Regions from separate parts of the Caloranaerobacter ferrireducens genome, predicted to be linked through region 1. Evidence: riboswitches for the same ligand, from Rfam matches in the RefSeq annotation. Region 1 holds a riboswitch; the other holds the start of a gene.
The links. A riboswitch is a leader RNA that binds a small molecule or an ion and turns the genes downstream of it on or off. The one in region 1 is predicted to bind S-adenosylmethionine.
Positions count from the first base shown of each region.

Region 2: another riboswitch for S-adenosylmethionine. It lies ahead of metK (methionine adenosyltransferase); the one in region 1 lies ahead of BFN48_RS09590 (methionine ABC transporter ATP-binding protein).

Region 1 is NZ_MDJR01000006.1:95,164-100,473, reverse strand. Features, by position in the region: gene BFN48_RS09605 (YitT family protein) at 1-433, shown strand, start outside; gene BFN48_RS09600 (MetQ/NlpA family ABC transporter substrate-binding protein) at 517-1,320, opposite strand; gene BFN48_RS09595 (methionine ABC transporter permease) at 1,333-1,986, opposite strand; gene BFN48_RS09590 (methionine ABC transporter ATP-binding protein) at 1,979-2,989, opposite strand; SAM riboswitch class I at 3,113-3,219, opposite strand; gene BFN48_RS09585 (metal-dependent hydrolase) at 3,449-4,033, shown strand; gene BFN48_RS09580 (regulatory protein RecX) at 4,049-4,684, shown strand; gene BFN48_RS09575 (SOS response-associated peptidase) at 4,727-5,310, shown strand, end outside.
Region 2 is NZ_MDJR01000004.1:163,772-169,081, forward strand. Features, by position in the region: gene BFN48_RS08045 (dihydroorotase) at 1-147, opposite strand, end outside; gene BFN48_RS08050 (aspartate carbamoyltransferase regulatory subunit) at 157-579, opposite strand; gene pyrB (aspartate carbamoyltransferase) at 572-1,495, opposite strand; gene metK (methionine adenosyltransferase) at 1,744-2,931, opposite strand; SAM riboswitch class I at 3,296-3,402, opposite strand; gene BFN48_RS08065 (COG2426 family protein) at 3,676-4,149, opposite strand; tRNA gene BFN48_RS08070 (tRNA-Pro) at 4,661-4,737, shown strand; gene BFN48_RS08075 (tRNA 2-thiocytidine biosynthesis TtcA family protein) at 4,886-5,310, shown strand, end outside.

The DNA.
Region 1 (5,310 bases):
TAAAATATTAAACAAATTTTTCTCGATAGATATAGGCAAATCACTATTAATGGCTGATTTTGTAGTTACATTGTTAGCTATACTTACTTTTGGAACTAAATTAGGATTATATGCTTTATTAGGAGTAATAATGAACGGATTTATTATAGATAATGTAATAGAGGGGCTTAATGTTAAAATGAATGTTACAGTAATAAGCTCAGTTCCTAATAAGATAAAGAGGTTTATAACAAAAGAACTTGAAAGAGGAGCTACAATTTATTATGCAGAGGGTGCATATACGAATAAAACTAGACCTGTTATAATGGCTGTTATGAATAAAAAAGAATTTATCAGATTAAAAAGCTATATAAAGAAAATTGATAATAAAGCATTTGTTACAGTATCTACAGTACGTGAAGTATTAGGTGAAGGGTTTAATATGTTTGAATAAGGAAACCCTCCTCTTAAAACAACAAATTAAGAGGAGGGTTTAATATGTTTAGCCTTAATATTAGTTAACAATTTCAAAGAGTATTAAAATGCTGGTATAACTCCTCCATTATACTCTTTTTCAATAAATTTCTTAACTTCTTCTGATTGAAGAGCTTTAATTAGTGCCTTTAATTTTGGATTGTTTTCTTCTCCTTTTCTAACAGCTACAATATTTGCGTAAGGAGAATCACCATCTTCAAGCAAAATAGCATCTTTTGTAGGTATAAGACCTGCCTCTAAGGCATAATTTCCATTAATCACAGCACCGTCAACATCTTTAAGTACTCTTGGAAGTTGAGCTGCTTCTAAGGATTTAAACACAAATCTTTTTGGGTTTTCAATTATATCTTTTTCTGTAGCTTCAAGACCTGCATTTTCTTTAAGTTTTATAAGCCCATTTTTTTCAAGAAGTATAAGAGCTCTGCCGCAGTTTGTAGGATCGTTTGGTATAGCAATAACTGCACCTTCTTTTAATTCTTCCACTGATTTTACTTTTTCTGAATATAATCCAAGTGGTTCAACGTGTATTGCTCCTATAGATACAATATCTATATTGTTTTTCTTAGCAAAGCTATTCATATATGGTATGTGTTGAAAGAAGTTTGCATCAATTTCTTTTTCTGCTAAGGCTAAGTTTGGTTTTACATAGTCAGTAAATTCAATAATTTGTAAATCTATCCCTTGCTCTTTAAGTTTATTTTTTACTACTTCAAGTATTTGCGCGTGAGGTACTGGAGTAGCCCCAACTTTTAGTACATTATTATCTTCTTTTGAAGATTGGCAACCACTAAGAATAACACCACCTAATATAGAAATAATTAGTAATAGAATTAAAGACTTTTTCATATTTATTCCTCCTTATCTTTTTTTACTAATATTCAATGCAATTTTATTGCCTATAGCTTGTACTCCCTGTACAAGTAGAATAATTATTATTACAGATGCAATCATTACACCAGTTTCAAAACGATAAAGCCCATAACGTATTGCTAAATCTCCTAAACCACCTCCTCCAATAGCACCAGCCATAGCTGAATAGCCAATTAAATTTATGATTGTTAGAGTGATACCAAGTACTAATGAAGGCAAAGCTTCAGGAATAAGTACTTTAAAAATGATTTGTGGGATTGTAGCTCCCATTGCTAAAGCTGTTTCTATAACTCCACTATCTACTTCCTTAAAGGAACTCTCAATAATCCTTGCTACAAAAGGAGCAGCTGCAATTGCTAATGGTATTATACTGGCTGTAGTTCCTATAGAAGTTCCTACAAGGATACGCGATAGAGGGAAAACTAGAATCATCAAAATAATAAATGGAAAAGAACGACATACATTTATAATAGTTCCTAGTATTGAATTTAGTATAGGTTTTTCCCAAATACCGTTTTTTTCTGTAACTACTAGTAAAATACCTAGAGGGAAACCTAGAATTAGAGCAAATATTGTTGAGGCTGTTACCATGTAAATTGTTTCCCATAAAGAAGGAAAAAGTAATTCTATCAAATTATCCATTCCATACAACCTCCAATCCTATTTTCTCTTTTTTAAGCCATTTGATTGCATTTTCTATTTCATCATTCTTTCCGTAAATTTGTATAAGCAGAGTCCCTATATTTGTTGTTTGTAATTCATTTATATTACCTGATAGAATATTAATATCTATTGAAAAATGTCTAATCAATTGAGAAATAATAGGCTTTTTTACAACTTCACCTAAAAGTTTTAATCTAATAACCCTAGAACCAGACGCCTTAGGAAAACTAATTTCTTCTTTATTATGTTGAATATGTGAAACAAAGGCTTTAGCAGTTTTTGTTTTAGGATTTGTAAATATTGTTTCAACTGTATCTAACTCGATTATTTTTCCATTTTCAATAATTGCAACTCTATCGCAAATATCACGAATTACTTCCATTTGATGTGTTATAAGAACTATTGTAAGACCAAATTTACTTTGAATTTCTTTAAGAAGTTTCAAAATAGATTTTGTTGTCTTAGGGTCAAGAGCAGAAGTTGCTTCATCACACAGTAAAATATCTGGTTGATTAGCAAGAGCACGAGCTATAGCAACTCTTTGTTTTTGTCCTCCACTTAACTGGGAAGGATAGGCATTCCTTTTATCTGAGAGTTCAACTAAAGATAACAAATTTTCTACTCTTTCTTTAATTTGTTTCTTGTTATAACCTGAAATTTCAAGTGGAAAAGCTACATTTTCAAAAACAGTTCTTGAGTTAAGGAGATTAAAATGTTGAAAAATCATTCCAATACGTTTTCTTATTTCCCTGAGTTCATGTTTATTTAAAACCGTTATGTCTTTTTTGTTAATAAAAACACTACCACTAGTAGGTTTCTCAAGAAGATTTATACAGCGAATAAGAGTAGACTTTCCTGCTCCACTTAAACCCATGATTCCAAAAATTTCACCTTTTTTTATTTCTAAATTGATATCTTTTAAAGCATGTATTTTTTCATTTTTACTTTCATATATTTTGCTGAGATTTTGAATTACAATCAATTACTTCACTCCTTTATCAATTTAATGTACTAAATTAAAATAGTTATAATAATACCCCTTCTGCAGGGAGGGTATTAAAAAAGCCTCTTTCAGATGAAAGAGGCATAAAAAACTTATTTCTCTCTCTCATCTCTCGGTATATCTTATACCGCAGGAATTGGCACCTTGTGTTTTGGAACACAGGTTGCCGGGCTTCATAGGGCCAGTCCCTCCACCTCTCTGGATAAGAGCGTATTATTTATTTTTGTCACTATAGTCTAAAATTCTAAATCATTTTATAGAGTTTGTCAATACTTTTTTTTTGGTTAAACAGTTTTTGTTAAAAAGCACTAAGAAACAAACTTATTTAAATAGCTTTGTTTCAGCTATTTAAATAAGTTATAATCTATGGTATACTAGAACTAGTGTTCTATATATTTATAAGAAATATTTATAAGAATCAGCCGGAGGATACAAAAGATGAAGGGTAAGACACATGTTATGCTAGGAATTGCAGCTGGGGTTACTGCCATTTCAGATTATTCTTTGGAAAAGGGTATTATTTTTATTTCTTCAACAGTTTTGGGGGCTTTATTACCAGATATAGATCATCCCAAGAGCAAATTAAATCAGAAACTTCTTTTTAGGAAAAATAAAATATTTAAATTTATATTTTATATAACTTTAAGTTTTGGATGTATTTATTTCGGTATAAGTTTAAACAGTAGGCTTTTAAAAATTTTATCTATAACTTTAGCCTTTACAGGATTATCTCATCATAGAGGATTTACTCATAGTTTGTTAGGTCTTTTACTATTTTCAATGGTTGTTAAAATTTTAGCAATAAGATATAATTTAATTGGAGTATATAAAGGTTTCATTATAGGCTATATTAGCCATTTAATTGCTGATTTTCTTACTAAGGGAGGCATAGAGCTATTTTACCCATGTAGTATTAAAATTTCATCTCCTTTTACTATAAAAAGTGGTAGTGAAGAAGAATTGATATTGAAGGGTTCATGCTTTTATTCGATTTATGTTTTGCTCAAGATTATAGGGATTTAGAAAGAAGGAATAATTATGGGCATTGTTACCAAAATAGTTGAACAAAAAAATAATAAAGAAAAAGTTAATATATATATTGATCATGAATTTTTTGCTGGGGTTCATAAAGAAGTTATTTATAAATTTAGAATTGAAGAAGGAGTTCAAGTAGATAAAGAAAAGTTAGAACTTCTAATATTTGATGAAAACCTTAAAAGAGCTAAAAATAAAGCTTTTAGTATATTGGCGAGAACAATGCATAGTGAGATGTTACTTAGAGATAAGTTATCTAAAGAAGGTTATCAAGATGAAATTATAGATAATGTAATAGAAATTTTAAAGAATTATAAAATGGTTGATGATGAAGAATATGCAAAAAGTTATGTTAGAAATAAATTAAGTAGCAATAAATATGGAAAAAAACGTATCATATTTGAATTAACAAAGAAAAAAATAAGTGAAGATATAATAAACAAAGTTATTTCAGAAATAGAAGATGAAAAAATTTATGAAAATGCAGTTTATTTAGCTAAGAAAAAATTAAGAAGTATAAAAGATAAGGAGAGAAATAAAATATATCAGAAGTTATCTCAACATTTAGCCTATAAAGGATACGATTATGAAATTATAAGAAAAGTTGTGAATGCTGTTATGAAGGATTTTAGCAGTTAAAATTAAGAAATCTAATTGTTGATTATAAGTAGGAGTGGTTATATGTGTGGGAGATATTATCTTTTTGCCGATATTGAGGAAATATCAAGAAGATTTAATATTAATTATTGTGATGTTTTAATTAAATCTATGCCTGAGATATTTCCCTCAAATGAAGTCCCTATAATCATAAATAATGGTAACAAACGAATGATAAAGCTAATGAAGTGGGGATTTGATTTGTCATATTTAAAAAAATTGATTATAAATGCAAGAAGCGAGACTATAGATACTAAAAAGTTATTTAAATATTCTTTTTACAATAAGCGATGCCTAATTCCAGCTAGCGGCTTTTTTGAATGGAAGAAGGAAAATGGCAAAAGTATAAAATATAAAATATATTTAAAAGATAAAAATTTATTTTCAATGGCAGGAATATACAGTTCTTTTAAAAATAAAAATGGAGAATATGTAGATTGCTTTACTATATTAACTACAAATGCTAATAGAAAAATTAGCAGTATTCATAATAGAATGCCTGTTATTTTAGATAGGGATAGTGAACAAATATGGCTTAATAATAGTATTAAAGATGAAAACCTTAAAGAACTTTTAAAGCCGATAGATGATGTAAAAATTGAGATATC
Region 2 (5,310 bases), on a different contig from region 1:
ACCCTCTATTATTTCAGTGTCCTTTGATATATTTACATCTTCGTCTGCCTTAAATATTTTTTTAATAAGCCCATCCTCTATTAATACCGAACCATGGAAAGCTCTTTTTGCATCAACTATCTTTACATTTTTTATAACGATGTTCATTTTTATCACCTACAGAGAAGTTTTTGCATCACAATATTCACATTTGTATTCCTTTGTTTTTTCATCTACCAAAGTAAACTCAACGTCTTCAATTTTTTCAATAGTTGTTACACATCTAGGATTCTTACATTTTAGTATTCCCTTTACTGTCTTCGGTAAACTTAATTTTATTTTCTCTTTTATCTTCTCATTTTCTATTATGTTTATTGTTATATCTGGGTCTATTAATCCTAAAATTGTTAAATCTAAATCTATTTCATTTTCTATCTTTATTAAATCCTTCTTTCCAAGTTTATTAGATGGTACATTTTTAATTAAAGCTACTGTATAATCTGCTTTGTGAAGTCCTAATTCTTTAAATATCTTATATCCGCATCCAGCTTTTATATGGTCTATTACTATACCTTTTTTTATCGCATCTATATTAAGCATAAATCTCAACCCCCAATAATTTTATAATCAGTGCCATTCTCACAAACATTCCAAACCTAGCCTGTTTAAAGTATACAGCTCTTTCGTCACTATCTACTTCCATAGCTATCTCGTTTACTCTTGGAAGCGGATGCATTATTATCATGTCTTTTTTTGCATTCTTTAATTTTTCTAATGTAAGAATGTAGCTATCTTTTAGTCTTAAATATTCTTCTTCACTAATAAATCTTTCTCGCTGAACTCTAGTCATATACAGTATATCCAGCTTGTCTATTACATCTTCCAGACTAGAAGTTTCATAATATTCATGTCCTTTTAATTCATCCTTAATATATTGGGGAATTTTAAGCTCAGATGGGGATATAAAAACAAACTTTATATTTTGATATCTGGATAATGCTTTTACAAGAGAATGAACTGTCCTACCGAATTTCAAGTCACCACAAAGTCCTATTGTATGATTAGAAATGCTTTTTTTGATAAGTTTAATAGTGAGAAGGTCGGTAAGAGTCTGGGTTGGATGCTGATGTCCTCCATCACCTGCATTTATAACTGGAATATTGGAATATTTTGAAGCAAGCTTTGGAGCACCTTCTTTAGGATGTCTCATTACAGCTATATCTGCATAACATCCGATAGTTCTAATGGTATCTGCAATACTTTCTCCCTTTGCTACCGAAGTTGATTTTGCTTCTGAAAAACCGATTACATTTCCACCCAATCTCAACATCGCTGCTTCAAAACTAAATTTAGTCCTTGTAGAAGGTTCATAGAAAAGTGTTGCCAATAACTTCCCTCTACAAATGTCTGAATAAGCATCTGGTTTTTTAATTATGTCTTCTGCTAGAGTAAATATTTCGTCTAGCTCCTTAATAGTAAAATCGTTTGGTTCAATTAAATGCCTTCCTTTTAACATTTTATCTCCTCCTTTTTAGCCTCACTGGACTATATTAAAGGCAAAACAAAAACCTTCCTCATCGAGACGAGGAAGGTTATAAGCACATTTATAGTCATATAGACACGACAATTAAGCCATGTGCTATATATACACACACAAACGCCACTATTTAATACCTTCCTAGCCTCTCTGGACTAGGTTAAAGATACTTTGTCTTTCAATTATTCTACTATGAACAAGATTATATGTCAAGGATATTTTAAATATTATTCACCTAAACCTTCTTTTCTTAATATTTCAGCCTTGTCTGTCTTTTCCCATGGTAAATCTATATCTGTTCTTCCAAAATGTCCGTATGCAGCTACTTGTCTGTAAATTGGTCTTCTTAAGTCTAAATCTCTTATGATAGCTGCAGGTCTTAAGTCAAAGTGTTTCTTAACTAATTCTTCAATTTTGCTTTCTTCTATCTTTCCTGTTCCAAATGTATCTACAAGTACTGAAACTGGATGAGCAACACCTATAGCGTATGCAAGTTGAACTTCACATTTATCTGCTAATCCAGCAGCAACTATATTTTTTGCAACATATCTTGCAGCGTATGCAGCTGATCTGTCAACTTTAGTAGGATCCTTTCCTGAGAATGCTCCACCACCATGACGAGCATATCCACCATAAGTATCAACAATAATCTTTCTTCCTGTTAAACCAGCATCTCCTTGAGGTCCACCTATTACGAATCTGCCAGTTGGGTTGATGTAATATTTTGTTTCATTATCTAAGTATTCATTTGGTATAACTTTTCTTATTACATGTTCTCTTAAATCTCTTTCGATAGTCTTTAAATCTACCTCTGGACTGTGTTGAGTAGAAATAACTATCGCATCTATTCTTACAGGTTTATCGTCATGATATTCAACTGTAACTTGAGTTTTACCATCTGGTCTTAAGTAATCTAGAGTACCATTCTTTCTAACTTCTGCTAATCTTCTTGCTAATTTGTGTGCTAATGATATTGGAAGTGGCATAAGTTCTGGTGTTTCATTACAAGCAAAACCAAACATTATACCTTGGTCTCCAGCACCAATTAAGTCAAGTTCATCTTTTGCTTCTTCTCTGTGTTCTAATGCTTCATCAACTCCCATAGCAATATCAGGAGACTGCTCATCAATAGAAGTTAAAACTGCACAAGTATCGCAGTCAAAACCATACTTAGCTCTAGTGTAACCAATATCTTCAATAGTCTTTCTTACGATTTTTGGTATATCTACATAACACTTAGTTGTAATCTCTCCTGATACTAAAACTAGTCCTGTAGTAACTGATGTTTCACATGCTACTCTTGCTTCTGGGTCGCATTTTAATATAGCGTCAAGCACTGCATCTGAAATTTGGTCACAGATTTTATCAGGATGTCCTTCAGTAACTGATTCTGAAGTAAATAACCATTTTCTCATCTTCATACCTCCCATACAATATGAATTTTAAATTTAAAATTTTAAATGTTAAATATTAAATTCAACATTAAATATAGATAGAGTTTACATGGTTATTATTAGCAATTATAGTTTTTTTATGTTATATCATAAGTTGTCAACTCACAGGTGATGGTTATTAGTTAGTAGTCATTAGTCTATTGACTATCGACTATTGACCAATTTCAACATATCGTGTCATCTGTAGCAGAGTATCTTCCATAGTAGCGGAGAATTAATTCTCCGCTACAAAAAATTTTCAATTTTACATTTCTCTGCCCCAGCACCTAGTACCCAAAATTAAAAAAATCCCCTTCCAAAAGGAAGAGGTAATACTCTGAATTAAACCTCATCTTTCAGAATCTACATTCTGTGGGACTTAGCACCGTGTAACTTTAGTTACCGGTTGCCGGGTTTCACAGGGCCCATTCCCTCCACCACTCTTGATAAGGTATCAAGATTTTTATTAAATTGTCCTCAAAGTATAATATCACAGCTTGCAAACTAAGTCAACAGTTTTTTCTTCATTTTTCATAAAGTTTATAATCTAACTGTCGTCAGTATTTTTCGTCATTGGCTATTCGTCATTCGCCATTCGCTTCTTGTCTTTATTTGACGAACAGCGAAAAACGAATAGCGAACAGCGATTTATTTCGCATTTTTTCCTGTCCCCTGTCCTCTGTTCCCTGTCTTCTTTTTTATATCTAGTACCTAGTACCTAACTATCTACATCAATCCAACAACTTGATTACTTAAAATAAAAACTATTAATCCGGCTGTAAATACACCTGCCACAATTGCTGGAAAAGAATATTTGAAATCTATATTAAACAAAGTCGCTGCTACACATCCAGTCCAAGCACCAGTAGATGGTAATGGTATTGCTACTAAAAGAAATAACCCTAAAGCACTATATTTCTCAACTTTTTTACTTCTTTTTAAAGTCCTTTGCTTAATCCAGTCTACAATTTTACCAAACATCTTCGTCCTTCCAAAATAATCAAATAAAGGTTTCAATAACTTAAGCAAAAAAGGTACGGGTATTAAATTACCTATAATACTTAATACTGTACTATGTACAGGTGTAAAACCCATAGCTATTCCAAGTGGTATCGCTCCTCTTAATTCAAAAATAGGTGCAGCAGCAACAAGCATTACAATGAGTTCATCCTTTAAAACTTTTAAAGTTTGCACTAACATATAAATCACCTCGTTCTATATTGGTTATTCGTCGCTCGCTATTCGCTTTTCGCCTCTTGTTTTCGATCCATCATTTGCAATTTGCGTTTCGAACGACGAACAGCGAACAACGAAAGACAGCACTATAATAAATTATATAGTATGAAGAAAAAAATAGAAATATTTTTTCGCAATTCTACATTGGTTATTTCATAATGGTAAGAATTAGAACCAAATCTTGGATTTAAATAAATTTAGGAAGATTTTGCCTATATCCATAAACGGAAATTATATTCAAAATTATCCACAATTTAACGAAGTTTATAACGACTCTGGCATGTAAGCATGCCAGAAAAAGTTTCAATAAAATCAACATTAATTTTTTTATATAAGATTTTATTATAATTTCCTATGAATTATAAAGAAAAACTAAGAATTAATTAGAATTTCTAATGTAATTTCAATTGATTGGTTGTTAACAGTATTGCAAGTTAACTCAATATGTTTTAAAATAACATTCGTGACAAGTCAACGGGGTGTGGCGCAGTTTGGTAGCGCACGTGGTTTGGGACCATGGGGCCGGGGGTTCGAGTCCCTCCACCCCGACCAGAAAAAAACAGCTGAGAATATTCTCAGCTGTTTTTTTGTTTTGTAATCCTTTTGTAATCTAAACCTTAGCTAAATAGTATATAATAAGTATTACAAACAAATCCATTTAATACAAACATTACACACAAGAAGAGGAAGGATTGATTACATGAGAAGAATAGTAGGGGCAATAAGAAAAGCAGTAGAAGAATTTAACCTTATAGAAGATGGCGATAGAATTGCCGTTGGAGTTTCAGGCGGAAAAGACAGTTTGACTCTATTATATGGATTAAAGATATTCCAAAGATTTAGTCCAGTAAAATATGAATTAGAAGCTATCACTTTAACTTTGGGTTTTGAAGATTTTGATTTATCTAAAGTAAAAGAATTCGTAAAAGAAATTGATGTCCCATATACTATAAAAGAAACCCAAATAGGTAAAATTATTTTCGATATTAGAAAAGAAAAAAATCCTTGTTCGCTTTGTGCGAGAATGAGAAGAGGAGCCCTGCATGACCTCATGAAAGAAAAAGGTTTAAATAAACTAGCTCTAGGACATCATGCAGACGATGCCATCGAAACATTATTCTTAAG